DNA from 2 places in the Streptomyces sp. NPDC052773 genome. Region 1 is predicted to be linked to the other one. Evidence: riboswitches for the same ligand, from Rfam matches in the RefSeq annotation. Region 1 holds a riboswitch; the other holds the start of a gene.

Region 1 (15,165 bases):
GGCGCCTCAGTGCAGGGTGCCCTGCTCCTCCGCGGGCGCCGATGCCTGCGTCGGCACGACCGAGCCGCCGAAGGTGAACTCGCGCAGCTTGCGCCACACCCCGTCGGCGCCCTGCTCGTAGAGGGCGAACCCGGTGCAGGGCCACTCGGCCTCGTAGTCGGCGAGTTCCTCGAACGCCCGGTCCATCGCCGCGTCGTCGATGCCGTGCGCGACGGTGACATGCGGGTGGTACGGGAACTGCAGTTCGCGTGCCACCGGCCCGGACGCGTCACGGACCTGCTTCTGCAGCCACGTGCACGCCTCGGCACCCTCGGCCACCTGGACGAAGACGACGGGTGACAGCGGACGGAAGGTCCCCGTCCCGGACAGCCGCATCGGGAACGGCCGCCCCGCCGCCGCGACCTCCACGAGGTGCGCCTCGATGGCGGGCAGCGCGCTGTCGTCGACCTCGGTCGGCGGCAGGAGGGTGACGTGCGTGGGGATGCCGTGAGCCGCGGCGTCGCCGAAGCCCGCGCGCCGCTCCTGGAGCAGGCTGCCGTGGGGCTCCGGGACCGCGATCGACACACCGATCGTTACGGTCCCCACGTCGTCTCCTGTCGTCGTGTCGGTACGTCTGTGCGGTACGTCTGGGTGAGCGCGGACGGCCGCGGATGCAGCCGTCCGGCTATCGACTGTACGGCCCCGGCCCGGCCCTGGGCAGGCGCAGCCGTAGTGATGTGCAGCGCTGTACGTGGTGCGGACCGAACCGGATCTTCCGTGCACGACCCGCGAGCCGTTCGGCACTCCGCCGGTACACGGCGCACTACGCGCCCCGTGCCCGGCTCGGTGCCCGGCCGCTCCCGGCTCAGTGCTTGGCCGGCAGGAAGCCCACGCGGTCGTAGGCCTGCGCCAGCGTCTCCGCGGCGACGGCGCGGGCCTTCTCCGCGCCCTTGGCCAGGATCGAGTCGAGCGTCTCCGGGTCGTCCAGGTACTGCTGGGTGCGCTCCCGGAACGGCGTCACGAACTCGACCATGACCTCGGCGAGGTCGGTCTTGAGCGCACCGTAGCCCTTTCCGGCGTACTGCTCCTCCAGTTCCGCGATTCCCGTCCCGGTGAGGGTCGAGTAGATCGTGAGGAGGTTGCTGACGCCCGGCTTGTTCTCCGGGTCGAAGCGGATGACGGTGTCGGTGTCGGTGACGGCGCTCTTGACCTTCTTGGCGGTGGTCTTCGGCTCGTCGAGCAGGTTGATGAGGCCCTTCGGCGTCGACGCCGACTTGCTCATCTTGATCGCCGGGTCCTGGAGGTCGTAGATCTTCGCCGTCTCCTTGAGGATGTACGGCTTCGGGACCGTGAACGTCTGGCCGAAGCGGCCGTTGAAGCGCTCGGCGAGGTCGCGGGTCAGCTCGATGTGCTGGCGCTGGTCCTCACCGACGGGCACCTCGTGCGCCTGGTAGAGGAGGATGTCCGCGACCTGGAGGATCGGGTACGTGAACAGGCCGACGGAGGCCCGGTCGGCGCCCTGCTTGGCGGACTTGTCCTTGAACTGGGTCATGCGGGACGCCTCGCCGAAGCCGGTGAGGCAGTTCATGACCCAGCCGAGCTGCGCGTGCTCGGGGACGTGGCTCTGGACGAACAGGGTGCAGCGCTCCGGGTCGAGCCCGGCCGCGAGCAGCTGGGCGGCGGCGAGCCGGGTGTTGGCGCGCAGCTCCTTCGGGTCCTGCGGGACCGTGATCGCGTGCAGGTCGACGACCATGTAGAAGGCGTCGTGGGACTCCTGCAGGGCCACCCACTGGCGGACGGCGCCGAGGTAGTTGCCGAGGTGGAACGAGCCGGCGGTGGGCTGGATGCCGGAGAGCACGCGGGGTCGGTCATTCGCCATGCCCACCATTCTCTCAGAGCGGTGGGGGTGGTCCCGGGGGTGGGGAACTGCGGACCGTGATGGGTCGGTCGCGCAGTTCCCCGCGCCCCTCACGGGGCGGTTCAGCCCAGGTCGATCTCCGGGTACAGGGGGAAGCCCGCGACGAGGTCCGTGGCGCGCTGGGCGATCTCCTGCGCGACCTTCTCGTCGAGGACGTGGGCGGCCTTGGAGGGCGCGCCGGACTTGGTGGTGCCGGGCTCGGCGGTGGTGAGGACGCGGTCGATGAGGGCGGCGACCTCGTCCATCTCGGCGGTGCCCAGACCGCGGGTGGTCAGGGCGGGGGTGCCGATGCGGATGCCGGAGGTGTACCAGGCGCCGTTGGGGTCGGCGGGGATCGCGTTGCGGTTGGTGACGATCCCGGACTCCAGCAGCGCGGCCTCGGCCTGGCGGCCGGTGAGGCCGTAGGAGGTGGCGACGTCGATCAGGTTGAGGTGGTTGTCGGTGCCGCCGGTGACCAGGGTGGCGCCGCGCCGCATCAGGCCCTCGGCGAGCGCGCGCGAGTTGTCGACGATGCGCTGGGCGTAGTCCCGGAAGGCGGGCTGCCGGGCCTCGGCGAGGGCGACGGCCTTGGCGGCCATGACGTGCGGGAGCGGGCCGCCGAGGACCATCGGGCAGCCGCGGTCGACCTGGTCCTTGAGGGAGTCGTCGCACAGGACCATGCCGCCGCGCGGGCCGCGCAGCGACTTGTGGGTGGTCGTCGTGACGATCTGGGCGTGCGGGACCGGGTCGAAGTCGCCGGTGAGGACCTTGCCCGCGACCAGGCCCGCGAAGTGGGCCATGTCGACCATGAGGGTGGCGCCGACCTCGTCGGCGATCTCCCGCATGATCCGGAAGTTCACCAGGCGGGGGTAGGCGGAGTAGCCGGCGACGAGGATCAGCGGCTTGAACTCGCGGGCCTGGGCGCGCAGCGCCTCGTAGTCGATCAGGCCGGTGGCGGGGTCGGTGCCGTAGGAGCGCTGGTCGAACATCTTGCCGGAGATGTTCGGGCGGAAGCCGTGGGTGAGGTGGCCGCCGGCGTCCAGGGACATGCCGAGCATGCGCTGGTTGCCGAAGGCCTGGCGCAGCTCGGCCCAGTCGGCGTCGGTCAGCTCGTTGATCTGGCGGACGCCGGTCCGCTCCAGGAAGGGCGCCTCGACGCGGTCGGCGAGGACGGCCCAGAAGGCGACGAGGTTGGCGTCGATGCCGGAGTGCGGCTGGACGTAGGCGTGGCGGGCGCCGAACAGCTCCTTGGCGTGCTCGGCGGCGAGCGACTCGACGGTGTCGACGTTGCGGCAGCCGGCGTAGAAGCGGCGGCCGACGGTGCCCTCGGCGTACTTGTCGCTGAACCAGTTGCCCATGGCCAGCAGGGTGGCCGGGGAGGCGTAGTTCTCGGAGGCGATCAGCTTGAGCATCTCGCGCTGGTCGGCGACCTCCTGGCCGATGGCGTCGGCGACGCGCGGCTCGACCGCGCGGATCACGTCGAGGGCGGCGCGGAAGGCGGTGGACTCGGTGGAGAGGGGAGCAGACGCGTCAGACATCGGGACCTCCGGACGTGGCGTTCGGCGTACACGGTTCGGCCCAGGCGCACGGCACAGTTTCCCGTTCGGGCCGCTCCCCGATGGTCGGTCCCATCCCAAGCGCGCCAGTCACGGCCCTGGGCTCAGCCTACCGGGCGCGCCGGAGAGCGAAGTTCCCGCGTCCACCATGCGAGCGAGGATAGGAAGGAGGGCGTCCTTGCTTCCGGTTCACCTTCTGGAGGGGCCATGACCGCCACGGACGACCTGATCGCGACCGCCGAGGCCCACAGCGCGCACACCTATCACCCGCTGCCGGTGGTGGTCGCCACCGCGGACGGGGCGTGGATGACGGATGTGGAGGGGCGGCGCTATCTGGATCTGCTGGCCGGCTACTCGGCGCTGAACTTCGGGCACGGCAACCGGCGGCTGGTGGAGGCGGCGAAGGCGCAGCTGGACCGGGTGACGCTGACGTCCCGGGCGTTCCACCACGACCGGTTCGGGGCCTTCTGCGCGCGGCTGGCGGAGCTGTGCGGGATGGAGATGGTGCTGCCGATGAACACGGGGGCGGAGGCCGTGGAGACGGCGGTGAAGACGGCCCGGAAGTGGGGTTACCGGGTGAAGGGGGTGCCCGCGGAGATGGCGAAGATCGTCGTCGCGGGCGGCAACTTCCACGGCCGTACGACGACGATCATCAGCTTCTCCACCGATCCGGAGGCGCGGGCGGACTACGGCCCGTACACGCCGGGGTTCCAGATCGTGCCGTACGGGGACGTGACGGCGATGCGCGAGGCGCTGACGGAGAACACGGTGGCGGTGCTGATCGAGCCGATCCAGGGCGAGGCGGGGGTGCTGGTGCCGCCGGCCGGTTATCTGCCGGCGGTGCGGGAGCTGACGCGCGAGCGGAACGTGCTGCTGATCGCGGACGAGATCCAGTCGGGGCTGGGGCGGACGGGGCGGACGTTCGCGTGTGAGCACGAGGGGGTGGTGCCGGACGCGTATGTGCTGGGCAAGGCGCTGGGCGGCGGGATCGTGCCGGTGTCGGCGGTGGTGTCGTCGGCCGAGGTGCTGGGGGTGTTCCGGCCCGGGGAGCACGGGTCGACGTTCGGCGGGAATCCGCTGGCGTGCGCGGTGGCGCTGGAGGTGATCGCGATGCTGCGGTCCGGTGAGTACCAGGCGCGGGCGGCGGAGCTGGGTGAGCATCTGCACCGTGAGCTGGCGGCGCTGGCCGGGACCGGGCGGGTGACGCAGGTGCGCGGGCGGGGGCTGTGGGCGGGGGTGGATGTGCATCCGCGGTACGGCACGGGGCGGGAGGTCTCGGAGCGGCTGATGGACCGGCGGGTGCTGGTGAAGGACACCCACGGCTCGACGATCCGGATCGCGCCGCCGCTGGTGATCGGCAAGGAGGACCTGGACTGGGGGCTGGCGCAGCTGCGGGCGGTGCTGGACATCGCCTGAGGTGCGGTCCCTAGAGGATCACGTGCGGCAGGAAGCGGGCGTACTCGTCGGTGATCAGGCCGGAGGACTCGCGGATGCCGAGGCCGGCGGCCTCGCCCTCGACGACCCAGGTGCCGAGGACGACGTGGTTGCCGTCGAAGGCGGGCAGCGGGGCGAGCTGCTGGTAGCAGCAGGGTTCGTCGCGGACGACGGGCGGGGTGCCGGGCGGGTGGACGGTGACGCCGGCGCCTTCGCGGCCCAGCAGGGGCTTGGCGACGTAGCCGGTCGTGGTGGCGAGGTCGCGGGGGCCGTCGAGGTGGGCGGGGAGGAGGTTGGGGTGGCCGGGGTAGAGCTCCCAGAGGACGGCGAGGAGGGCCTTGTTGCTGAGGAGCATCTTCCAGGCGGGCTCGATCCACAGGGTGGTGCCGGTGCCGCCGCCGTTGTCGAGGGTGTCGAGGACGTGGCCGGCGAAGCGGTCGGTGGTGAGCCATTCCCAGGGGTAGAGCTTGAAGCAGCTGCGGATGAAGCGGAGCCGCTGGTCGACGAAGCGGCCGGAGAGGCGGTCCCAGCCGATCTCCTCCATGGAGATCCAGCCGGTGTCGAGGCCGGCCTGTTCGGCGGTCTCCTTGAGGTAGGCGACCGTCATCAGGTCCTCGCCGAGTTCGTCGGCGCTGGAGTGGGCGAAGTAGAGCGGGCTGCCCGGCGGGAGGAGGCGGGCCTGCCCGCGCCAGGCGTCGACGAGGCGTTCGTGGAGGGAGTTCCACTGGTCGGCGCCGGGGAAGCGCTCCTCCATCCAGAACCACTGGGGGGAGGCGGCCTCGACGAGGGAGGTGGGGGTGTCGGCGTTGTACTCGAGCAGTTTCGCCGGGCCGTGGCCGTCGTAGCGCAGGTCGAAGCGGCCGTAGAGGGAGGGGAGTTCGGCGCGGCGGTGCCAGGACTCGGCGACGGCGGCGGCCACGCGGGGGTCGGTGATGCCGAGGTCGGCGAAGCGGTCGGCGGTGACGATGTGGTCGGCCGCGGCGAGGCACATGCGGTGCAGTTCCTCGACGACCTCCTCCAGGGCCTCGATCTCCTCCAGGGAGAAGACGTAGTAGGCGCTCTCGTCCCAGTAGGGGCGCAGGGAGCCGTCCGGGTGGCGGGTGAGCGGGTAGATCAGGCCCTGTTCCTCGACGGTCTGCTGCCAGCCGGGGCGGGGTTCGATGGTGCGGCGTTCCATGGTGCGGGTCGCGCTCAGCCGCCGCCGCTGCCGGAGCCGGAGCAGCCGAAGCCGCCGCGGTCGACGGCCTCCTCGCGGCTGAAGGTGCCGTGGTCGGCGTAGCCGCCGCTGACCTCGGCGTCGTAGTACCAGGCGGCGTCGGCGCGCTTGCCGCTGCTCTTCTTCTTGCCCTTGCCGCCCTTGCCGGACGAGGAGGATCCGGACGAGCAGTTCTTGTCGGCGATGACCTTGTAGCCGTTGACGTAGTCGTAGCTGTCGCGGTCGACGCAGCGGCGGTCGGGGTCGGAGCCGCAGGAGGTCAGCGCCGCGGCGATCACGCCCATCCCGCCGAGTACGACGGTGCTGGAGCGCAGCCGCCGCCGGTTGTCCGCCATGTCGTTTCTCCTCCCCCGGTTACCCGCCGCCCGTACGCTGCCCGTGTCCGCGGCGCCGGCCCGCGATCATACGGGGCCTGACAGGGACCGGTCACACACGGGTGCCCGGGGGGTGTCTCGTCGATCATGCCGGGCTGCCGGCGTCTGGTGCCGCTCGCTGATCCGGCATGATCGACGAGACACCCCCTAGGGCAAGACGTTGCACAGGGCCTGAAGGGTTCCCGTCCAGGCGTGGTCGGGTGGGGTGCCGTAGCCGACGACCAGGGCGTCGACGGGGTGGGCGGTGGCGGTGGGGTGCCGGTAGCGGGAGAGGCCGTGTACGGCGAGGCCGTGCCAGGTGGCGGAGCGGACCACGGACTGTTCGGTGCCGGGCGGGAGGCGGAGCACGGCGTGCAGTCCGGCCGCGATGCCGGTGACGGTCACCTCGGGGGCGCGGGCGGCGACGGCGGCGACCAGGGCGTCGCGGCGGCGCCGGTAGCGCAGCCGGGCGGCGCGGACGTGCCGGTCGTAGGCGCCGGAGGTGACGAACTCGGCGAGGGTGAGCTGGTCGAGGACGGGCACGGAGGAGCCGCCGAGCGCGCGCACCTCGTCCACCAGCGACGGGGGCAGCACCATCCAGCCCAGGCGCAGTCCGGGGGCGAGGGATTTGCTGGCGGTGCCCAGGTAGACGACGTGGTCGGGGTCGAGGCCCTGGAGGGCGCCGACGGGCTGGCGGTCGTAGCGGAACTCGCCGTCGTAGTCGTCCTCCAGGATCAGTCCGCCGCTGCCGCGGGCCCAGTCGACGACGGCCGCGCGACGCTCGGGGCGCAGGGCCACGCCCATGGGGAACTGGTGGGAGGGGGTCAGCAGGACGGCTCCGGCACGCTCCAGCCCGTCGAGCGCGGTGCCGGACGCGTCGAACGGCAGCGGCTCGGTGCGCAGCCCGGCCCGCTCGATCAGGTCCCAGTGCGCGTCGAGGCCGTACGACTCGACGGCGAGGGTGCGCCGGCCGCGCGCGTGCAGGAGCTGGGCGAGCAGCCGCAGCCCGTGGGCGAAGCCGGCGGTGACGACGATCCGGTCGGGGTCGGCGCGTACGCCGCGGGCGCGGGCGAGGTACCCGGCGAGCGCGGTGCGCAGTTCGATCCGGCCGCGGGGGTCGCCGTAGCCGAGGGCGTCGTTGGGGGCCGCGGTCAGGGCGCGGCGGGCGGCCTTGAGCCACTGGGTGCGGGGGAAGGAGGCGAGGTCGGGGGTGCCGGGGATCAGGCTGTACGCGGGGTGGCCGGTGCGGCTCGGGGTGGGGGCCGGGCGGCGCGCGGGCGGGGTCACGGCGCGGTCGGCGACCCGGGTGCCGGAGCCCTGGCGGGCGGTGAGCCAGCCCTCGGCGACCAGGTCGGCGTAGGCGCCGGCGACGGTGTTGCGGGCGAGGCCGAGGTCGGCGGCGAGCGAGCGGGAGGAGGGCAGCCGGGTGCCGGGGGCGAGGCGGCCGGTGCGGACGGCGTCGCGCAGGGCGTCGGTCAGGCCGCGGCGCACTCCCCCGCCGGCCGGTTCGAGGTGCAGGTCGATGCCCAGAGTGGCCCATGGTTTCGGCATGGAAATGGACCATACGCCTGGGCAGCTTTCTTCCTAGGGTCGAGGGCATGACCACAGAGACCGTGACCTACGCCCCCGAAGCCGCCCCGCGTCTGGAGTGGGCCAAGCTCGTCCCCGACGTCTACAAGGCGATGATCCGGCTCGACGCGGCGGCCCGGCAGGGCCTGGACCACAAGCTGTACGAGCTGGTGAAGATCCGCGCCTCCCAGATCAACCACTGCGCCTTCTGCATCGACATGCACACCAAGGACGCCCTCGCGGCCGGTGAGAGCGTCGAGCGGATCGTCCAGCTCGGCGCGTGGGAGGAGTCCCGGCACTTCTACACGGAGAAGGAACTGGCCGCGCTGGAGCTGACGGAGGCGGTGACCGTCCTGACGGACGGGTTCGTGCCGGACGAGGTGTACGAGCGGGCGGCGAAGCACTTCGAGGAGACGGAGCTGGCCCAGCTGATCGCCGCGATCACGGTGATCAACGCCTGGAACCGGTTCGGAGTGACCTGCCGGATGACGCCGGGGCACTACCAGCCGGGCGGCCACAAGTGACCACGGCCCGCACCACCCGCCTCTCCCCCGAGGTCCGCACGGCCATGCGGTCCCTGAGCGCCACCGCCAAGCGGGGCCTCGGGGACCCGGCCCTCGCCGAACTCGTCCAGATCCGCGCCTCGCAGCTCAACGGGTGCGCGTTCTGCCTGGACATGCATCTGGCCATCGCCCGCGAGCACGGGGTGAGCGAGCGCCGGCTCGACCTCCTCGCCGTCTGGCGGGAGGCCGGTGACGAGGTCTTCGACGAGCGCGAGCGGGCCGCCCTGGCGCTGACGGAGGCGGTCACCGTGCTCACGGACGGGTTCGTGCCGGACGAGGTGTACGAGACGGCCGTCAAACACTTCGACGACGCCGAACTCGCCCACCTCGTCGCTCTGATCACCGTGATCAACAGCTGGAACCGGCTGATGGTGACCCGGAGGATTCCGCCGGGGGCCACGGAGTGGTGACCGCGCGGCCGTCGCCGGTCAGCGCGGGAGCCACGCCTTCCAGGTGGCCTCGTGCCGCTCGACCCACCGCTTCGCCGCCTCCTCGGGGCTGAGCTTCTGCTCGGCGATCATGAGGGAGACCTCGTTCTGGTCCGCGGTGGTCCACTTGAAGTTCTTCAGGAAGGCCGCCGCGTCCCCGCCCTTCTCGGCGAAGCCGGTGTTGAGGTACTTCTGCAGCGGGGTGTGCGGGTAGGCACAGGCGACCTTCTCCGGGTCCGCGTCGCAGCCCTCCTTGTAGGGCGGCAGCTTCACCTCGGTCATCGGGACCTTCTCGAACAGCCACTGCGGGGAGTACCAGTACGTCAGGAAGGGCTTCTTCTCCTTGGCGAACTGCTTGATCTGGGTGATCTGCGCGGCCTCGGAGCCGGCGAAGACGACCTTGTAGTCCAGGCCGAGGTTCTTCACCAGGGCCTTGTCGTTGGTGACGTAGGACGGCGAGCCGTCCATCAGCTGGCCCTTGCCGCCGCTCTCCGCGGTGCGGAACCGGTCGGCGTACTTGTTCAGGTTCTTCCAGTCGGTGACGTCCGGGTGCCGCTTCGCGAAGTACGTGGGGACGTACCAGCCGATGTGCCCGGTCACCCCGAGGTCGCCGCCCCGGGTGACGGTCTTCTTCTCCTTGACGTACCGCTGTTCCTGTTCGGGGTGGCCCCAGTCCTCCAGGAGCGCGTCGACGCGGCCCTGGCTGAGCGCGTCCCAGGCGGGGACCTCGTCGACCTGAACGGTGTCGACGCGGTAGCCCAGTTCGTGCTCCAGCAGGTACTGGGCGACGGCCACGTTGGCCTGGGCGCCCACCCAGGACTGCACGGACAGGGTGACCGTCTTCGCGCCCTGGGCGTTCGCGAACGGCGAGGCCTGCTTGGTCATGTCGGCGGCGCCGCAACCGGTGGCCAGCGTCAGCACGGCCGCCGAGGCGGTCAGGGTGGTACGGCGGAACATGTCACGCTCCCTTCGTCGTACGGCGGTCGGTGGGCTGGGTCACCCGGTCGAGCATCAGGCCCAGGCAGACGATCGCGGCGCCGGCGACCAGGCCGGTCGCGAGGTCGCCCTGGGCGAGGCCGAAGACGACGTCGTAGCCGAGCGCGCCGCCGCCGACCAGGCCGCCGATGATGACGACGGCGAGGACGAGCACCACGCCCTGGTTCACCGCGAGCAGCAACGAGCGGCGGGCGAGCGGCAGTTGCACCTGGCGCAGCTGCTGGCCTCCGGTCGCGCCGAGCGAGCGGGCCGACTCCAGCGCGGCCGGATCGACCTGGCGCAGGCCCTGCGCGGTGATACGGACGACGGCGGGCAGCGCGTAGACGACGGCCGCGGCGACGGCCGGGGCGCGGCCGACACCGGCGAGCGCGACGACCGGGATCAGGTACACGAACTGCGGCATCGTCTGGCAGACGTCCAGGACCGGCCGCAGCAGCCGCTCGACGCGGTCGTTGCGGGCCGCCGCGACACCGGTCGCGACGCCGAGGACGAGGGTGACGGCGACCGCGGCCAGCACCTGCGACAGGGTGTCCAGGGACGGCTCCCACACGCCGAGGACGCCGATCGCGGCCATGGCGAGCACGGCGGTCAGCGCGGTGCGCCAGGTGCCGATCAGCCAGGCGAGCGCGGCGACGATCAGCAGCACCGACCACCACGGCAGCCAGGTCAGGCCGTCGCGGAGCGGGTCGAGGACCCAGGTGGTGAAGCGGGCCGCCCAGTCGGCGGTGCCGCCGATGACGGGCACCCCGGAGTAGAGGTGCGCGGTCATCCAGTCCACGGCCCGGTTGACCGGCTCGGCGATGTTCACCGTCCAGGCGTCGGGCCAGTCCGTACGGCCCGTCAGGCGCCCGGCGACGGCCACGGCCGCGGTGCCGACGACGGCGCCCAGGGCGTACGGCCACACCCTCCGACCGGGTGGGGCGGCACCCGCCGCACCCGCGCCCGCCGCGCCCGTCACACGGTCCAGGACGACCGCCAGCAGCACGATCGGGATGCCCGCCGCCAGGGCCGCGCCCACGTCGACCGAGGCCAGCGCCTGGTAGACGCGGTCGCCGAGGCCGCCGGCGCCGATCACCGAGGCGATCACGGCCATGGACAGCGCCATCATGATCGTCTGGTTGACGCCGAGCAGGAGTTCCTTGCGGGCCAGCGGGATCCGGGCGGTCAGCAGCCGCTGCCGCGCGGTCGCGCCCAGCGACTCGACGGCCTCCAGCACGCCCCGGTCGGCGCCGCGCAGGCCGAGCGCGGTGAGCCGGGCCATGGGCGGGGCGGCGTAGACGACGGTGGCGAGGACGGCGGCGGGCACGCCGATGCCGAAGACGAGGACGACCGGCAGGAGGTAGGCGAACGCCGGGAGCACCTGCATGGTGTCCAGCACCGGCCGCAGGACCCGGTCCATCCGGGCGGACAGGCCCGCCGCGAGCCCCAGCAGGATGCCCACGACGACCGAGGCGAGCACCGCGACCGTCATCAGGGCGAGCGTCTGCATGGTCGGCACCCACATGCCGAGCAGGCCGCAGGCGAGGAACGCCGCCGCTGTGCCGAGCGCGAGCCGCAGGCCCGCGGCCCGCCAGGCGAGGAAGGCGCCGAGTGCGGTCACGCCTGCCCAGCCGATGGTGAGGAGGGCGAGGTAGACGGCGCGTACGGACAGCACGACGGCGTTGCTGACGTGACCGAAGAAGTACAGGAACAGGGGGTGGCTGTCCCGGTTGTCGATGATCCAGTCGCTGGTGCTGGTGAGTGGGGCGGTGAGGTCGACGGTGAGCGCGTCGGGCCAGGTGCCGCTGGACCAGCGGGCGTGGGCCAGGGGGACGAGGATCGCCGCGATCACGGCGAGGGTGGCCAGCTTGGTGGCGGGGCGGTTGCGCAGCAGGGCGGTGGGGAGGGTGCGTACGGGAGTCGCGGTGAGCGTTGCCATCAGACGGCCTCCGCGGCTACCTGAGGACGGCTGCTCACCGGTGGCTTGTCAGCCACTCCCGCCACGACCTCCAGCAGGCCCTCGTGGTCGACGACCCCGAGGCAGCGCGGGCCGTCCATCACCCGGGCGGGTTCGCCGCTGCGGGCCACCGCCTCGATCGCCTCCGCCACCGTGGCGCGCGGGGTGACCGCCGGGCCGCTCCCCGCCTCCTCCGCCGACGCGGGGCGCATCGCCGTCCGTACGGTCATGACCTGTTCGCGGGGGACGTCGCGGACGAACTCGCGGACGTAGTCGTCGGCCGGGGAGCCGACGATGTCCTCGGGGGTGCCGAGCTGCACGATGCGGCCGTCGCGCATCAGGGCGATCCGGTCGCCGAGCTTGAGGGCCTCGCTCAGGTCGTGGGTGATGAAGACCATCGTGCGGCCCTCCTCGCGGTGCAGCCGGACGACCTCTTCCTGCATGTCCCGCCGGATCAGCGGGTCGAGGGCGCTGAACGGCTCGTCGAAGAGCAGCACCTCGGGGTCGACGGCGAGGGCGCGGGCGAGGCCGACGCGTTGCTGCTGGCCGCCGGAGAGCTGGCCCGGGCGCCGCTGTTCCATGCCTTCCAGGCCGACCTTGGCGACGACCTCGGCGGCCTTGGCGCGCCGTTCGGCCTTGCCCATGCCCTGGATCTCCAGGCCGTAGGCGACGTTGTCGAGGACCGTGCGGTGCGGGAGGAGGCCGAAGTGCTGGAAGACCATCGCCGCGCGGTGGCGGCGCAGTTCGCGCAGCCGGGCCTTGTCCATGGCGCGGACGTCCTCGCCGTCGATGACGATGGTGCCGGCCGTCGGCTCGATCAGCCGGGTCAGACAGCGCACCAGGGTGGACTTGCCGGAGCCGGACAGGCCCATGACGACGAAGACCTCGCCCTTGCGGACGTCGAAGGACACGTCGCGGACGGCCGCGGTGCAGCCGGTGCGCTCGCGCAGGTCGGCGGGGGCGAGGGCGGCCAGCTCGGGGTCGGCGGGCACGCGGTCGGCCTTGGGGCCGAACACCTTCCACAGGCCCTCGACCGAGAAGACGGGAGGCGTGAGGGTTTCGGGGGTGGGGTTGGCGGTACTCATCGGGCGTCACCGCCGATCAGGTCGACGGCGCGCTCCCCGACCATCAGCACCCCGATCATCGGGTTGACGGCGGTCATGGTGGGGAAGACGGACGCGTCGGCGATCCGGATGCCCTCCAGGCCGCGGATGCGCAGTTCGGGGTCGACGACGGCCAGTTCGTCGTCGGCGGCGCCCATCTTGCAGGTGCCGGCCGGGTGGTAGACGGTGTGGGCGACCTTGCGGGCGTACTCGCTCAGCTCGGCGTCGCCGACGACCTCGGGGCCGGGGCAGACCTCGCGCTTGAGCCAGCCGGCCAGCGGCTCGGTCTTGGCGATCTCGCGGGCGATGCGGATGCCGTCGACGAGGGTGCGGCCGTCGTAGTCGTCCTCGTCGGTGAAGTAGCGGAAGTCCAGGGCGGGCTTCACGGCCGGGTCCGGGCTGGTCAGGTAGAGCCGGCCGCGGGACTTCGGCTTGGGGATGTTCGGGGTCATGGACACCCCGTACGGGGGCCGCTCGTAGCCCAGGCGCTCCGGGTTGTCCGTGAAGGGGATCTGGTAGAAGTGGAACATCAGGTCGGGGCCCTGGTGTTCGGGGTCGCGGCGCACGAACAGGCCCGCGTCGGAGTCCATCGCGGAGTTCTCCGGGATGGGGCCGTGGGTCTCCCAGACGATCACCGACTCGGGGTGGTCGAGCAGGTTCTCGCCGACGCCCGGCAGATCGTGGACCACGGGTATGCCCAGCGCCTCCAGGTCCGCCGCCGGTCCGATGCCGGAGTGCAGCAGCAGCCGCGGGGAGTCGATCGCGCCCGCGCACAGCACGACCTCGTTGCGGGCCCGGATCAGCAGTTCCTCGCCGTCCTTGGTGCGCACGTGGACGCCCTCGGCGCGGGTGCCGTCCAGCTCGAGCTTGTACGCCCAGGTCTCCAGCAGGATCGTGAGGTTGGGGCGCTCGTCCATCACGGGGTGGAGGTACGCCACGGACGCGGAGGACCGCTTGTTGTCCTCCGGGTGGTAGGCGAGGTCGAAGAAGCCGACGCCCTCGGTGAACGGCTTCTTGTTGAAGCCCTCGACGCGCGGCACGCCGAGCGCGGTCTGCGCGGCGTCGACGAAGTCGCGGGCGATGGCGTTCCGGTCCTTCTCGTCGACCGGGACGATGTTGTTCTTCAGGCGCGCGAAGTACGCCTCCATGGCGACCGCGCCCCAGCCCTTGGCGCCGGCCTCCTCCCACTCGTCCCAGTCGGACGGCAGCGGCTTGAAGGCGATCAGCGTGTTGTGGGAGGAGCAGCCGCCGAGGACGCGGGCGCGGCTGTGCCGGATGTGGGAGTTGCCGCGCGGCTGCTCGACGGTGGGGTAGTCGTAGTCCAGCTCGCCGCCGAGCAGGCCCATCCAGCGGCGCAGGGTGAGCACGTCGTCGCGGCCGACGTCGCTGGGGCCGCCCTCGATGACGGCGACGGTGACGTCCGGGTTCTCGGTGAGGCGGGAGGCGATGACGGAGCCTGCCGTACCGCCGCCGATGACGACGTAGTCGTAGACGTGGTTGTTCTCGGGCATGGGGGTACTCCAGGTGGGGCTGGGGCAGGGGAGCGTGCGGGAGAAGGTGGAGGTCAGCCGGCGAACCAGCGGACGGGCTTCGGGGCGAGGTTCTGGTAGAGGTGCTTGGTCTCGCGGTACTCGGCGAGCCCGGTGGGGCCGAGTTCGCGGCCCGTGCCGCTCTTGCCGAAGCCGCCCCACTCCGCCTGCGGGAGGTAGGGGTGGAAGTCGTTGATCCAGACGGTGCCGTGCCGCAGCCGGCCGGCGACCCGGCGGGCCCGGCCGGCGTCGGCGGTCCAGACGCCGCCCGCGAGGCCGTACTCGGTGTCGTTGGCGAGGGCGACGGCCTCGTCCTCGGTGCGGAAGGTCTCGACGGTGAGGACGGGTCCGAAGACCTCCTCGCGGACCACGCGCATCTCGCGGTGGCAGTGGTCGAGGACGGTCGGCTCGTAGAAGTAGCCGCTCTCGGGCCGGATCTCGCTGGGCTCCGGGCGCTTGCCGCCGCAGCGCAGTACGGCGCCCTCCTCCAGCGCGGAGGCGACGTACGCCTCGACCTTGGCGCGGTGCTGCTCGGAGACGAGCGGGCCGCACTCGACGCCGTCCGCCGTGCCCCGGCCGAGCCGGATCCTCTGCGCGCGGCGGGCG
Region 2 (15,165 bases), on a different contig from region 1:
ATCGTGGTGGCGTCCCCGTGCCCGGTGAGGACCTTCGTCTCGGGCGGGAGGGTGAGCAGCCGGTCGCGGATGGAGTCGACGAGGGTCGGGAAGTGGGAGTAGGAGCGGCCGGTGGCGCCGGGGCCGCCCTGGAAGAGGGTGTCGCCGGTGAAGACGGCGCCGAGGCCGGGGTCGTACAGACAGACCGCGCCGGGGGCGTGCCCCGGGGTGTGCAGCACGGTCAGGTCGGCGCCGGCCGCCTCGATGACCAGACCGTCGCGCAGCCAGGCGTCCGGTTCGCGGTCCGGGTGGGTCTGCTTCCACAGCGGCAGGTCGTCGCGGTGCAGCCAGATGACCGCGCCCGTGCGGTCGGCGAGGGCGGGGGCCGCGTTGACGTGGTCGTTGTGGGCGTGGGTGCAGACGATGGCGGTGAGCCGGCGCTCGCCGACGGCCTCGGCGATGGCGTCGGCGTCGTGGGCGGCGTCGATGACGACGACCTCGTGGTCGTCACCGACGATCCAGACGTTGTTGTCGACGTCCCAGGTGCCGCCGTCGAGGCGGAACTGGCCGGAGGTGACGAGGCGTTCGATGCGCACGCGGGCCATCAGAGGATCACCACCGAGCGCAGTACGTCCCCCTGGTGCATCCGCTCGAACGCCTTCTCCACCTCGTCGAGCGCGATCGTCTCGCTGACGAACGCGTCGAGGTCCAGGCGGCCCTGAAGGTAGAGGTCGATGAGCATGGGGAAGTCCCGGGAGGGCAGGCAGTCGCCGTACCAGGAGGACTTCAGCGCGCCGCCGCGGCCGAAGACGTCCGCGAGCGGCAGCTCCAGTTTCATCTCCGGGGTGGGGACGCCGACGAGGACGACCGTGCCGGCCAGGTCGCGGGCGTAGAAGGCCTGGCGGTAGGTCTCGGGGCGGCCGACGGCCTCGATGACCACGTCGGCGCCGAACCCGCCGGTCAGCTCGCGGATCGCGGCGACCGGGTCGGTCTCGCGGGAGTTGACGGTGTGGGTGGCGCCCATCGTGCGGGCGGTGGCGAGCTTGCGGTCGTCGATGTCGACGGCGATGATCCGCGCCGCGCCCGCCAGCCGCGATCCGGCGACGGCCGCGTCACCCACGCCGCCGCAGCCGATGACGGCGACCGTGTCGCCCCGGCTGACGCCGCCGGTGTTGATCGCGGCGCCGATGCCGGCCATCACCCCGCAGCCGAGCAGTCCGGCGGCGGCCGGGGAGGCGGCGGGGTCGACCTTGGTGCACTGTCCGGCCGCGACGAGGGTCTTCTCGGCGAAGGCGCCGATGCCGAGGGCGGGTGAGAGTTCCGTGCCGTCGGTGAGGGTCATCTTCTGCCGCGCGTTGTGGGTGTCGAAGCAGTACTGCGGTCGCCCGCGCAGGCAGGCCCGGCAACGGCCGCACACAGCGCGCCAGTTGAGGATCACGAAGTCGCCGGGCGCCACCTCGGTGACCCCGTCGCCGACCGCCTCCACCACCCCGGCGGCCTCGTGGCCGAGCAGGAAGGGGAACTCGTCGGTGATGCCGCCCTGCTTGTAGTGCAGGTCGGTGTGGCAGACCCCGCAGGCCTGGACCCGCACCACGGCCTCCCCCGGGCCGGGGTCGGGTACGACGATCGTCTCCACCCGCACCGGCTCGTCCTTGCCCGGTGCGATCACGCCGCGCACTTCCTGCGCCATGATGCTGATCCCTTCCGTCCGCGGTGTCCGTCCCGCTGCCGACCCTACGGCCGACTGATCGGTAAGGGCGCGAGCGACGAGCGCGCGCGGAGCACTTTCCGGCCACGGCCGATCCACCCCCGATCGCCCGCTTGTCCGCCCGCGATCGCCCCTTCGCCCGCCCTCGTTCGCCCGCTTGTCCCCCTCGACCGTCCGCCTGACCGCCCCCAGGCGCCCGCTCGCCTGCTCCCAGTCGCCGCTCGCCCGCTCCAGACGCCTGCACGCCCGCCCCCGGCCGTCACCGACGGCGCCCGCGCGCAGCCTCCGCGCGGCGCGCCGCCGAGGGTCGCGCCGGCCGGAACCGCTCCCGGATGCCTCGGGGTCCGGCGCGAAATCGGGGCCCGGGCACGCGTCGGCCGTCGTAGCCTGAACGTTCTGTCCGCCACCGGCCGCGACGGCGAAGGAGCACTGTGACCCGCACCGAGACCCCCACCGGACCGCCCCCGTGGCGGCTGCTTCTCGGCTATGTCCGACCGCACCGATGGGCCCTGCTGGCGGGCGCGGTGCTCTCCCTGGTCACCGGGGCGACCGGCCTGCTGCTGCCGCTGGTGGCCCGGGAGTTGATCGACGACCTCGCCCACGACCGGTCCATCGCGGGCGCGTTGCTGCTGATGTCGTTGCTCGTCGTCGCCAACGCGGCGGTGGGCGCGCTCGGTTCGTATGTGCTGCGGCGCACCGCGGAGTCGGTGGTGCTCGGCGCGCGGCGGGCCCTGTCGTCGTATCTGCTGCGGCTGCGGATCGCCGCGGTGGACCGCAGTGAGCCGGGCGATCTGATGGCCCGGATCACCTCCGACACGACCCTGCTGCGCGAGGTCACCACCGACTCGCTGGTCGGGCTCGGTACCGGCGGGCTGACGCTGCTGGCGACCGTGGTGATGATGGGGCTGGTCGACCCGGTGCTGCTCGGGGTCACCCTGGCCGTGGTGTTCGCGACGGGCACGATCCTCGGGGTGATCGTGCCGCGCATCAACCGGGCCAGCCGGCAGGCGCAGGACGCGGTCGGCGTGATGGGTGCCTCGCTGGAGCGGGTGCTGGGCGCGCTGCGCACGGTGAAGGCGTCCGGCGCGGAGCACCGCGAGGAGGAGACGCTGCACGCCGCCGCCGAGGAGTCGTGGCGGCAGAGCGTGCGCGCCGCGAAGTGGACGGCCGCCGCGGGCAACACGGCCGGGCTGTCGATGCAGATCGCCTTCATCACCGTGCTGGCGGTGGGCGGGGCGCGGGTGGCGACCGGTGCGATCGACATCGGCACGCTGGTCGCGTTCCTGCTGTACGTCTTCTATCTGATGTCGCCGATCCAGCAGGTCGTCGGCGCGATCACCCAGTATCAGACCGGTGCCGCGGCCCTCACCCGCATCCAGGAGGCGCTGCGGCTGCCCGCCGAGCCGCAGGCCCCGGCGGTCCCGCTGCCGGACTCCGACGCCGAGCCGGCCTCGCTCGCCTTCACCGATGTCCGCTTCCGCTACGCGGAGGATCTGCCGTACGTCCACCACGGGGTGACGTTCTCGGTGCCGCCGCGCGGTATGACGGCGTTCGTCGGCCCGTCCGGGGCGGGCAAGACCACCGTGTTCTCGCTGATCGAGCGGTTCTACGACCCGGAGGAGGGCGTGATCACGCTCGACGGCCGGAACCTCGCGGACTGGGAGCTGTCCCGGTTGCGGTCGGCGATCGGCTACGTCGAACAGGACGCCCCGGTGCTGTCCGGCTCGCTGCGGGACAACCTGCTGCTGGGCAATCCGGGGGCGGACGAGGACACGCTCACCCGGGTGCTGAAGACGACCCGGCTCGACGGGCTGGTCGCCCGGCTGCCCGACGGTCTCGACACCCTGGTCGGGCATCGCGGTACCAAGCTGTCCGGCGGGGAGCGGCAGCGGGTGGCGATCGCCCGGGCGCTGCTGCGGCGGCCCCGGCTGCTGCTGCTGGACGAGGCGACGTCGCAGCTGGACGCGGTGAACGAGGCGGCGCTGCGGGACACGGTCGCCGATGTGGCCCGGACGACGACGGTGCTGGTGGTCGCGCACCGGCTGTCGACGGTGACGATGGCCGACCGGATCGTGGTGATGGACGCGGGCCGGGTCCGCGCGGTGGGCACCCACCGTGAACTCGTGACCGCCGATCCGCTGTACGCGGAGCTGGCGGCCACGCAGTTCCTCGCCGCGACGGACTGAGGGCGCCCGGCCGGGCTCACCCGTCAGGCGGAGCGCCCGCTGCGCTTGCCGGGGCGGAGGGGGCGGAGGAGCCTCGTAGGAGAGGCCCTTCGCGGTCCGCCGCCAGGCGGGGCCGCACCCCTTTTCCGAGGAGGTCACGATGGGCACCGCGGCCACCCCCGGCTTCGACACCGAGACACTGCGCCGGGGCATCGAGGGACACAACTCGGCGACGCTGATGTCGCTGTACGCGGACGACGCGCAACTGCGGGTCGTCGACCGCAACACCCAGCCCAGCCATCCGCGCGTGCTGCGCGGCCGGGACGAGATCGGCGAACTGCTCGACGACATCTACGGCCGGGACATGACGCACAAGCTGGAGGACTGTGTGATCCAGGGCGACCGCGCGGCCTTCAGCGAGTCCTGTGAGTACCCCGACGGGGTCCGGGTGCTCGCCGAGTCGATGATCACGCTGCGGGACGGCAAGATCGTCGATCAGACCATGATCCAGGCCTGGGACGAGTAGCCGGGCAGCCAGGCGGCCGGGCCGGGCGCGGCACCGCGCACGGCCTGGGTTACGCTGCTCCGGGGCCGTGACTGGCGCTGAGGTGGAGTACCACCGGGGAGCGGTCCACGTAGGAGTCGATGCCGCGCGCCTGGGCGATCCGGTCGATCGACCCAGGAGTGGATCATGTCTCAGGCCCGGCTCATGGACGGCACCGCGCTCGCCCGGCGCATCGTCGAGGAGACCGCCGAGCGCGCGGCCGTCCTCACCGACCGCACCGGCACGGCACCCTGCCTCGCGACGGTGCTGGTGGGCGAGGACCCGGCGTCCGTGACGTACGTCAAGATGAAGCAGAACCGCTGCCGGAAGGCCGGCATCGCCTCCCGGCACGTCGCCCTGCCCGCCGCCACGACCACCGAGGAACTGGTCGGCACGCTGCGCGAGCTGTCCGCCGACCCCGGGGTGCACGGCATCCTGCTCCAGCACCCGGTGGGCGCCCACATCGACGAGCGGGCCGCGTTCGAGGCGATCGCGCCGGAGAAGGACGTCGACGGGGTCACCTTCGCCTCCTTCGCCACGATGAGCTTCGGCCTGCCCGGCTTCGTGTCGTGCACGCCCGGCGGCATCATGCGGCTGCTGGACGAGTACGGCGTCGACCCGGCCGGGAAGCGGGCCGTGGTGGTGGGCCGCAGCGCCATCCTCGGCAAGCCGGCCGGGATGCTGCTGCTCGCCCGGGACGCGACGGTCACCTACTGCCACTCGCGCACCGCGGACCTGTCGGCGGCGGTGCGGGAGGCGGACATCGTGGTCGCCGCGGTCGGCCGGCCCCGGCTGATCCGCGGCCAGGACGTCAAGCCGGGCGCGGTGGTGATCGACGCCGGGTACAACCCGGGCAACGTGGGCGACGTCGACTTCGACTCGGCCGTCGAGCGGGCCTCGCTGATCACCCCGGTGCCGGGCGGTGTCGGCCCGATGACCATCGCCACGCTGCTGGAGCAGACGGTCGACGCCGCGGAGCGGCAGCTCGGACTGTGACGGCGGGGAGGCCGGCGCCCGCTCGCGGGCGCCGGCCTCCCGGTGGCGGGGCTCCTGTGGCATGCCGGCCTCCCGTTGGCGCGGCTCGCTGTGGCGTGCCTCCCGGTGATCGAGTGATGCCGCGCACACACGGACGGTGTCCGCTCGATCACGTGTTAGCGTCCGGCCGTGACTCTCTCGGCTCCGGACACGATCAGCCCTGACGAGGCCTCCCACCAGGCCCTCGACCTGCTCGATCTCTTCGGCGACGGCTTTGTCCGCGACCCGTATCCCTGGCTGGACACGCTGCGCGCCGAGGCGCCGGTGCACCACGATCCCAGGACCGGGCTGTGGCTGGTCAGCCGCTACGAGGACATCCGGCGGGTCCTGCTCGACCCGGACGTCTTCCACCCGGACAACGCCCAGCACGCGGTGACCCCGCTGCCGATCGGGGTGCTGCGGGTGCTCGCCCGGGCGGGGTTCAACCTGCCTCCGGCGCTGGCCAACAACGGAACCGCGAGCCACCCCGGACTGCGCCGCGTCGTCACCCGGTTCTTCAACGCCCACCGGGTCGCCGCCGCCGTACCGGTGATCGAGCGGATCGCCGACGAACTGCTCGCCACGGCCGACGAGCGCCTCGACGCCTCGGGCGGCGTCGACCTGTTCACGTCCTTCGCGCAGGTGCTGCCGTGCCGGGTGCTGATGGAACTCCTCGGCATCGACGGTGTCTCCCCGGCCACGCTGATCCGCTGGAGCGACGCCTCGCTGGAGCTGTTCTGGGGCCGGCCGACGGCCGAGCGGCAGCTCGAACTGGCGCCGCTGGTCGCCGAGTTCCACCAGTGGCTGACGAAGACCGTCCGGGACGGCGGTGCCGCCCCCGGTTCGTTCGTCGCGGCCCTGACCGACCACCGGCTGCCCGACGGCGAGCCGCTGGACGTGCAGACCGCGGTCGGCGCGTGCTTCTTCGTGTTCGTCGCCGGGCAGTCCACGACGGGCCAGCTGATCGCGACGGTGCTGCGCCGGGCCCTGGAAGAGGACGGGCTGTGGTCCCGCCTCGCCGAGGAGCCGGGACTGGCGGAGGCCTGGGTGGAGGAGGTGCTGCGCCGTGAGCCGCCGGTGACGACCTGGCGCCGGGTCACCGCGTGCCCGGCCGAGCTGGGCGGGGTCGAGCTGCCCGAGGGCGCTCAGCTGCTGCTGATGCTCATGGGCAGCGGTTCGGACCCGGAGGTCTTCTCCGCTCCGGAGGAGATGTGCCCGCACCGGGCGAACGTACGCCGGCACCTGGCCTTCGGCGTCGGCCGCCACCGCTGCCCGGGCGCGTCCCTGGCACGGACCGAGGCGGCGGTGGCGCTGCGGCAGGCGGCGCGCCGTCTGACCCGGGTACGGCCGGCGGCCGAGGACGTCCCGATGCTCGGCCTGCTGTCGTTCCGGGCGCCCCTGCGGGTCGCGGTGGAGCGGCAGGGGAATCCGGGCGCGGACATCCCTTAGACGACGGTCAGGCGATCGCCTCGGCCAGCAGGTCGAGCTGGTCCGGTGTCGAGGCGGTGGGTACGAAGATGAGTTCGTCGCAGCCCGCCTCCGCGAACCCGGTGGCGTACGAGCGGACCGTCTCGGGTCCGACCGCGGCGGCCTGCGCCACCTGGTGCGCGACCTCGCCCATGAAGCCGTAGTAGTCCAGGAGGTAGGCGTCCGCCTGGGCGCGGGCGTCGGGGCCGAGCGCGTAGTACGCCAGTGACAGTTTGCGCGGCTTGCCCGGGCGGCCCGCCTCCCGCCAGGCGGCGTCCGCGGCGGGGCCCTGCCCGGCGAACATCTCCGGGGTGCCGGCGGTCATGATCCAGCCGTCGCCGAGGCGCGCCGCCCGCCGGAGGCTGCGCTCGCTGGAGCCGCCGACGATGAGCGGCGGTCCGCCGTCGCGCACGGGGCTCGGTCCGATGGCGCCCGCGAAGCCGCGCTCCTCGCCGGACCAGATGCGCCGCATCTCGGCCAGCTGCTCGCTCAGCCGGTCCCCCCGGCCCTTGGTCGGCAGCCCGCTGGTGGTGTAGTCGTCGCCGCGGGCGCCGAGGCCGATCCCGAGGACCAGGCGGCCCTCGGAGATCCGGTCGAGGGTGGCCGCCTGTTTGGCGAGCAGCGCGGTGTTGGTGTGCAGGGGGCCGAGCAGCACGCTGGTCGTCAGCCGGATCCTGCTGGTCACCACCGCGGCGGCGGTGAGGGCGATCAGTTCCTCGTAGCCCGGGTACACGAGGCGGCCGATCGTCCCGAGGGTGCTGAACCCGGCCTCCTCCGCCCGCCGGGCCCAGTCGACGAGCGTGTCCGCCTCGGTTCCCGGAACGGTGTTGGGCAAGCCGATACCGATGTCCATCCATGCCTCCGGTGGTGGGGAGCCGTTGGTCGCGGCCATCCTCCGTCGGCGGCCCACCGGCCGCGCCGAAGGACACGGCGGATTCGCCCGGCTGCGGTGACTTCGGCGCCCCGGCCGGGGTTCGGCGCCCGCTCGCCGCTCTCGGTCGGCGTTCGGCGCCCGCTCGCCGCTCTCCGGTCGGCGTTCGGCGCCCGCTCGCCGCTCTCCGGTCGGCGTTCGGCGCCCGCTCCACAGCTGTCCGGTCGGGGTTCGGCACCCGCGCACGGCTCTCCGGTCGGCGTTCGGCGCCCGCCCACGGCTCTCCGGTCGGCCTTCGGCGCCCGCTCACGGCTGTCCGGTCGGGTCCCAGCCCACCGGACGCAGGATGCCCAGCAGCTGCCGGACGAGTTCCGCCACGACCTCGTCCAGGGTGGCGTCCACCCAGCCGGCGCTCCAGTCGTGGAGCAGGCCGTTGACGCTGCCGATGAAGGCGGTGGCGGGCAGCCGGTAGTCGCGGGGGACGGCCTCGCCGCGGGCGACGGCGGCCTCGGCCTCGGTGCGGATGAGGTCGACCCAGCCGGCCCGGCGAGCCAGTCGCTGTTCCTCCAGGCGGGGACTGACACCGACGATCTCGACGAACGTGATGCGGACGCGGCGCGGGTCGGCGGTGACGTTGGCGGCGTAGGCGCGGAAGATCGCGGCGACGCGGTCGGCCAGGGGCAGCCCCTCGGCTTCGGCGACGGCGGCGCGGACGGCCTGTTCGGCCCAGTCGTTGACCTGGAGGTGGAGGGCGGCGAGGACGTCCTCCAGGGTGCGGAACTCCTCGTAGAACTGCCGGGTGGACAGGCCGGCCGCCTCGCTGAGCGCGGCGACGGTGGTGGCCCGGTAGCCCGGCCGGTCGCCGAAGAGTCGCAGTGCGGCGTCGAGGAAGCGCCGGCGCCGCTCGGCCTGCCGTTCCTCGGCGGACCGGCCGCCGTATCGCCCGGTGGGCGCTCTGAGCCTGCCTGTCACGTGCCTCCCCGTCCTCCGCGGCCCGCACGGTCGGCCAATTTTGTCGTGTACGCGGTCTTGTGGAGAAGGGTGAACGCTCCTTACTTTCCAGTAAGTCACTCTGAACGCCGCCGTTTTCAGATTCCCCCCACCATCCCCACTCCCTGGAGGGAGCAGTCATGCCTGCCCTCGGACCCAGACGGCTCGCCGCCGTCGCCGCCGCGCTCGTGCTCGCCGTCACCGCCCCCGCGACCGCCGCCCAGGCCGCGCCGGACTCCCCCGCCGCCCTGCGGGAGGTGCTGTTCGTCGGCAACAACTGGGACGGCACCGCCGATGTCATCGAGTCGAGCGGGGACTTCGAGCGGATCGGCCGGATCAACGTCGTGCCGGACAAGGAACAGCGGATGGCGGAGATCAAGGCCGACCCCATCAAGTGGATCTACTTCATGGGCATCCGCAACAGCGTCGGCGAGGGCCACGACCAGTTCGTCGACGACATGTACGCCACCCCGGACGGCTCCGCGATGGTCGTCTCCCGGCCGAGCTTCGCCGACGTCGTCTCCCTCGACCTGGCGACCGGCGCGGTCAACTGGCGCTTTCCCGTGTCGGGTTACCGCGCCGACCACATGGCGGTCTCCCCCGACGGCACCCGGGTGGCGGTCTCCGCGTCCACCTCCAACACCGTGCATGTGCTGGACATCGAGACGGGCAGGCAGGTCGGTTCGTTCGCCACCGGCGACAAGCCGCACGAGAACGTCTTCAGCCGGGACGGCAGGTACATCTGGAACATGTCCATCGGCGAGGTGAACACCGCCCTGGACGCCCCCTGGCTGGACTGGACGAAGGGCGACCGGCGCATCACGGTCGTCGACGCCACCACGTTCCAGCAGGTCAAGGTCATCGACATGCGGCAGCGGCTCGACGCGATCGGGCTCAAGGAGCACTCCGACGCGGTGCGCCCGGCCGCGTTCAGCCCGGACGAGTCGAAGCTGTACTTCCAGGTGTCGTTCTTCAACGGCTTCTTCGAGTACGACGTCGCCACGGACCGGATCACCCGGACGAAGACCCTCCCGAAGAACCCCGCCACCAGCGAGGACCGCACCACCTGGGTCAACGACTCCCGCCACCACGGCATCACCATGAAGCCGGACGGCACGAAGCTGTGCGTCGCGGGCACCATGGACGACTACGCGACCGTCGTCGACCGTACGACGCTCCGGGAGGGCCCACTGGTCCCCGCCGCGAAGCCCTACTGGGCGACCGTCAGCGGTGACGGCAAGTCCTGCGTGGTCTCCGAGAGCGGAGCCGACCGGGTGACCGCCATCGACTTCGCCACCGGCGAGAAGACGGCGTCGGTCCCGGTCGGCGACCACCCCCAGCGGGTGCGGCTGGCCCGGGTGCCCGCGAACTGGACGGGCCCGGCGGCCGGGTGACGGTCACTCCCCGCGCGGACCACAGGGGCTGACTATCCGTCAACTCAACGACCGGCGCGTGACGTTGAGCAAATACTCCCTCCGGTTCAGCGGGTTGTGGTCGGTGCGCGGGCGCTCGGGGACGGGGGCGCCCCGGTCGACGGGCGCGTAGTGGTCGAAGGCGCTCTCCAGCTCGCCCTCGCCGCGGGTCAGCCCCGGCAGCCGCTGCTCCAGGGCGTGCACCCGTGCCGCCGGCACCACGCCGTCGAGGAGGCAGTGGGCGCCGCGGGTCTCGGTGGTCCGGGGCACCGCCCGCAGCGCGGACAGCACGGGCAGCAGCGCGCCCAGCGTGTCCGCCGGGACCCGGAGCCGGAACCGGTGCATCGGCTCGTGCACCCGCGTCCCGGCCCGGCGCAGCGCCTCGGTCAGCACCAGCGGAGTCAGGCCGCGGAAGTCGGCACCGGTGCTCGACATGCTCTTGTCGAAGCCCTGGTGGGCGTGGCTCTGGCGCGGTGAGTATCCGGAGTGGGTCATGGTGACCGTGCAGTCGGTGACCTGCCAGCCGTGCAGGCCCTGGGCCAGGGTCTCGCGCACGGTGTCCTCGACGGCCTTGAAGAAGGCGTACGGCATCGAGCCCAGCTCCACCTCCAGGCGGAACGCGTTGCCCGCGCCGACCGGGGCGGGGTCGACGCGCAGGCCCACGGTAGCGAGGAAGGGGTTGTCGTCCTTCTTGTTGAACTCGACCGCCGCGCCGGTGCCGACGGGCCGCTCGACGCACAGCGGTGTCGTCTCGCGGAAGGTGACGTCGAGGCCGTACTCGTCGGCGAGGGTGGCCTGGACGACCTCCTTCTGCACCTCGCCGTAGAGGGACACCGAGGTCTCCCCGCGCGCCGCGTCGTGGCGCAGGCCGATCAGCGGGTCCTGCTCGGCGAGCTGGGTGAGCGCCGGATGCAGGGCCCGCCGGTCCCCCGGCCGTACCGGCTCGACGACGGTCTCCAGTGTGGGCGGGGCGAAGAGGTGCCCGTCCGTCGGGCGGGGTACGCCGAGCCAGTCGCCGATCCTGACCTCGGCCAGGCCCCACAGCCGGGCGATCCGGCCCGCGGTGACCGCGTCCCGGCGGATGTCCGTGCCGTCCTCGAAGACGTGTACGGCGGTCACGCGGCCCTCGTGGCCCTGCGCGCCGAAGCGGATCCGGTCGCGGGTGCGCAGGGTGCCGGAGAAGAGGCGGGTGTACGCCACCTTCTCCCCCGCCGGGCCGCGCTCCACCTTGAAGACGGTTCCGGAGAGGGGGCCTTCGGGGTCGCCGTCGGCGCGGGGCAGCAGCCGCCGGATGCCGTCGGTCAGCGCGTCGACGCCCGCTCCGGTGATCGCGGAGCCCGCGTACGCCGGATGGACCAGGCACCGCCGGGTCTGCTCGGCGAGGGACGTGTGCAGCAGGGCGTCGGGGACGGTGCCCTCGACGTAGGCGGCGAGCAGGTCGTCGTCGTGGTCGGCGAGGACGTCGAGGGCGGCCGGGACGGGGCCGGGCGTGAAGCGGGCCTGCGGCGTGCCGAGGGCGGTGGCGGTGCCCATGGGGACGACGGCGGCGGAGAGCCGTTCGGCGGCGGCGCGCAGGACGTCCTCGTAGGCCGCGCCCCGGCGGTCGATCTTGTTGACGAAGAGGAGGGTGGGGATGCGCAGCCGGCGCAGGGTCCGCATCAGTACGCGTGTCTGCGCCTGGACGCCCTCGACGGCCGAGACGACCAGGACGGCGCCGTCCAGCACGCCGAGCACCCGCTCCACCTCGGCGATGAAGTCCGGGTGGCCGGGGGTGTCGATGAGGTTGACGGTGACGTCGCCGAGCGGGAACGAGACGACGGCGGATTTGATGGTGATGCCGCGCTGCCGCTCCAGCGCGAGGGTGTCGGTGCGGGTGCTGCCGGCGTCGACGCTGCCGATCTCGTCGATGACTCCGGCGCTGTGCAGCAGCCGTTCGGTCAGGCTGGTCTTACCCGCGTCGACGTGCGCGAGGATTCCGAGGTTGAGCAAGTGCACGTAGCGTCATGTCCTTGGTGGTGGGGGTCATTCCGTGCGGGATGGACATGGACGCAGTGCGCATGGATCGCTCCTTCGGGCGCGACGACGGGTCGGACGCAGTGCAGCAGAACCGGAGGGTGGGGCGCCAGCGAATTAACGCGGCGCGGAGGCCGCGGCGGAGCGGTTTCAGCGCGGCGGGAGCCGGTGCAGGGTGACCTCCGTGAGACGGCCGTCGGCGACGGAGGCGGTCATGTAGGTGCAGTGCGGCTGCCTGCGGCGGTCGGTGGGCGAGCCGGGGTTGAGCAGGCGCAGGCCCGAGGGGGCGGTGGTGTCCCAGGGGATGTGGCTGTGGCCGAAGACCAGCACGTCGAGATCGGGGAAGCGGGCGGCGCAGCGTGCCTCCCGGCCCTGCGCGGCGCCGGTCTCGTGGACGGCGCCGAAGCGCAGGCCGCCCAGCTCGGCGTAGGCCATTTCGGGCAGCCGGGCCCGCAGCTCGGGCCCGTCGTTGTTGCCGTACACGCCGATCAGCCGGCGGCAGCGGCGCTCCAGCAGGTCGAGGGTGTCCGTGTCGACCCAGTCCCCGGCGTGGAAGACGACGTCGGCGTGCGGGAGTTCCGCCAGCAACGGCGCGGGCAGCTCCCGGGCGCGCTTGGGGATGTGGGTGTCGGCCATCAGCAGCAGGCGCACGCGCTCAGCGTACGGCGGTGAACCGGGCGATGTGCGGGTCAGTCCTCACCCCTGACGATGTTCCACTCGGCGGCGGTGTGCGAGGACGGCGGGCCGTCCGGGTCCTCGACGGGCGGCAGGCAGGTGCGCAGGGCCGGTTTCTCCCTCAGACGGCGGGCCCTGGACCATCCTGTCTCGGGGCGCCGGGCAACGGGTTTGTCACTGGTCGGGGCGGTCACGACGTGCTCCCTTCACTGGTTGCGTTTCTCCGGGTCCCCGCTGTGAGCTGGGCAAAACGGCGTGCCCGCCCGCTCAGACGCCGGGCCCGCCGCCACCGAAGGAGCCGCTGGAACCGCGGCTCCAGCGCGGGCGGCGCTGGTCACCGCTGGGAGAGCCGCCGGTGGGGCGGAGTTCGTGCGGGTTGAGCCGTTCGCCCTCACCCATCTCGTTCGGTTCGCGCTGCTCGTGGGTCTCGTGGACCGGCCCCGACTCCGGCAGCGTCGGCTGGTTGCCGGTCCGCGGTCGCCGGGCCTCGCTGCGGCGCACCCGGATGCCGTACTGGACGGCCCAGATCAGCGCCGCCGTGATGAGGACGCCCCCGACCACGATGGTGACCATGCCCCACACGGAGCCCGAGGCGGCTGTGGTGGTGTACGCGATGGTGTTCATGTGGGTGCGGGTACCCAGCGGGGGCGAGTGAATGGCTGCCGGCGGGGTGGCGTTGCTGCGGTGGGGTGAGTGGCGCTTCAGGCATCGGTGGGCGGGCCGGGGCCCGTGTGAGGGTCCCGGCCCGCTGTCGTGGGCTCCGCCCGGGGGGCGGGCCGTGGGGTGGGTCAGGTGTTGGGACGGGCCACGCTGATGTCGCCGAGGGCGGAGTCCGGGTCCCGCTCCATCGCCAGGTCGCCCAGGGAGACGATGCCCACGGGGTGACCGTGGTCGACGACCGGGACGCGGCGTACCGCGTGCTCGCGCATCAGCTGGACGGCGTGGTCCAGCTCCTCGTCGGGCGTCAGCGTGAACAGGTCCTCGCTGCACGCCGAGGCGACCGTGGTCTGCTCCGGGTCGCCGCCCTCGCAGAGCGAGCGGACGACCAGGTCGCGGTCGGTGACCAGGCCGCGCAGGGTGTCGCCCTCGGTGACCAGGACGGCGCCGATGTCCTCGTCGCGCATGATCCGGGCGACCTGCGCGACCGAGGTCACCGGTTCCACGGTCACCGGATCCGCGGTCATGATGTCGCGGACGTGCTGGGTCATGGCGTACCTCCTTCTCCGCCTTCTTCCGAGTCTGTCGCCGCTCCGGGTACCCGGCGTCAGGCGTCCAGCACGATCTCGCACCACACCTGCTTGCCGCCGCTGACCGGCACCGTGCCCCAGGCCGCCGACATGGCCTCGACGAGCAGCAGTCCGCGTCCCCCGGTGGCCTCCCAGCCGATGCTGGTGGGCCGCACGGGCGTGCGGGGCGAGGAGTCGGCGACGGCGACCCGGAGCCTGCTGCCGACGAGGGTGAGGTCGAGGCGGACGGGGCCGTCGGTGTGCACCAGGGCGTTGGTGACGAGTTCGGAGACGACCAGGAGGACGGTGTCGGTGTACCGGGTGACGCCCCACGCGCGCAGGGTGCGGTGGGTGAAGCGGCGGGCGTGCCGGACGGCCTCCGGGACGCGCCAGACGGTCCAGGTCTCCCGGCGGGGGCGTACGGCCATGCCGTCGTAGCGCATCAGCAGCAAGGCGACGTCGTCGCTGCGGCGGGCGCCGGTGAGCAGGGCGTCGGCGACCAGGCCGAGGTGGGCGGGGTCGGCGCCGGCGAGCCGGTGGGCGAGCTGGTCCATGCCCTGGTCGATGTCGGCGTCCGCGGACTCCACGAGGCCGTCGGTGGTGAGGGTGACCAGGGTGCCGGGCGTCAGCCGCAGCGGGGTCATGGGGAAGTCGGCCTGGGCGACGACGCCCAGCGGCGGGCCGCCCTCCGCCTCGACGATGCGGGTGGAGCCGTCGGGGTGGCGCAGCACCGGCGGCAGGTGTCCGGCGCGGACGCACCAAGCGGTGCCCTCCTCCATGTCGACGTCGACGTAGACGCAGGTGGCGAAGAGGTCGGTCTCCATGTCGACGAGGAGCCGGTTGGCGTGCGAGACGACCACGTCGGGCGGGTGGCCCTCGACGGCGTAGGCGCGCAGCGCGGTGCGCATCTGGCCCATCAGGGTGGCGGCGGCGGCGCTGTGGCCCTGTACGTCGCCGATGACGAGGGCCACGTGGTGGTCGGGCAGCGGGATGACGTCGTACCAGTCGCCGCCGACCTCGAGGCCCGCGGTGGCGGGCAGATAGCGGGCGACGGCGACCGCGCCGGGCAGGGTGGGCAGCCGGCGTGGCAGCAGCTGGCGC

What was found. Region 1 has a riboswitch for ZMP and ZTP ahead of ACIG0D_RS16730 (glycine hydroxymethyltransferase). Riboswitches for the same ligand answer to the same signal wherever they lie in the genome.
Region 2: linked by a shared signal. The riboswitch ahead of ACIG0D_RS12135 (bifunctional 5,10-methylenetetrahydrofolate dehydrogenase/5,10-methenyltetrahydrofolate cyclohydrolase) and the one ahead of ACIG0D_RS16730 (glycine hydroxymethyltransferase) in region 1 are both predicted to bind ZMP and ZTP.

What each region holds. Positions count from the first base shown of each region.
Region 1 is NZ_JBITZX010000006.1:348,959-364,123, reverse strand. It holds gene ACIG0D_RS16740 (2'-5' RNA ligase family protein) at 7-585, opposite strand; gene trpS (tryptophan--tRNA ligase) at 845-1,858, opposite strand; gene ACIG0D_RS16730 (glycine hydroxymethyltransferase) at 1,960-3,414, opposite strand; ZMP/ZTP riboswitch at 3,446-3,536, opposite strand; gene rocD (ornithine--oxo-acid transaminase) at 3,640-4,848, shown strand; gene ACIG0D_RS16720 (glutathionylspermidine synthase family protein) at 4,859-6,043, opposite strand; gene ACIG0D_RS16715 (hypothetical protein) at 6,058-6,417, opposite strand; gene ACIG0D_RS16710 (PLP-dependent aminotransferase family protein) at 6,604-7,986, opposite strand; gene ACIG0D_RS16705 (carboxymuconolactone decarboxylase family protein) at 8,034-8,528, shown strand; gene ACIG0D_RS16700 (carboxymuconolactone decarboxylase family protein) at 8,573-8,977, shown strand; gene ACIG0D_RS16695 (ABC transporter substrate-binding protein) at 8,996-9,952, opposite strand; gene ACIG0D_RS16690 (ABC transporter permease) at 9,954-11,909, opposite strand; gene ACIG0D_RS16685 (glycine betaine/L-proline ABC transporter ATP-binding protein) at 11,909-13,012, opposite strand; gene ACIG0D_RS16680 (GMC family oxidoreductase) at 13,009-14,541, opposite strand; gene ACIG0D_RS16675 (aldehyde dehydrogenase family protein) at 14,595-15,165, opposite strand, start outside.
Region 2 is NZ_JBITZX010000004.1:374,310-389,474, reverse strand. It holds gene ACIG0D_RS12155 (MBL fold metallo-hydrolase) at 1-584, opposite strand, end outside; gene ACIG0D_RS12150 (S-(hydroxymethyl)mycothiol dehydrogenase) at 584-1,669, opposite strand; gene ACIG0D_RS12145 (ABC transporter ATP-binding protein) at 2,119-3,873, shown strand; gene ACIG0D_RS12140 (nuclear transport factor 2 family protein) at 4,013-4,378, shown strand; ZMP/ZTP riboswitch at 4,436-4,521, shown strand; gene ACIG0D_RS12135 (bifunctional 5,10-methylenetetrahydrofolate dehydrogenase/5,10-methenyltetrahydrofolate cyclohydrolase) at 4,544-5,392, shown strand; gene ACIG0D_RS12130 (cytochrome P450) at 5,561-6,859, shown strand; gene ACIG0D_RS12125 (LLM class flavin-dependent oxidoreductase) at 6,867-7,730, opposite strand; gene ACIG0D_RS12120 (TetR/AcrR family transcriptional regulator) at 8,055-8,720, opposite strand; gene ACIG0D_RS12115 (YncE family protein) at 8,879-10,132, shown strand; gene ACIG0D_RS12110 (GTP-binding protein) at 10,172-12,145, opposite strand; gene ACIG0D_RS12105 (metallophosphoesterase family protein) at 12,314-12,814, opposite strand; gene ACIG0D_RS12100 (hypothetical protein) at 12,853-13,032, opposite strand; gene ACIG0D_RS12095 (DUF6479 family protein) at 13,106-13,462, opposite strand; gene ACIG0D_RS12090 (CBS domain-containing protein) at 13,627-14,046, opposite strand; gene ACIG0D_RS12085 (SpoIIE family protein phosphatase) at 14,103-15,165, opposite strand, start outside.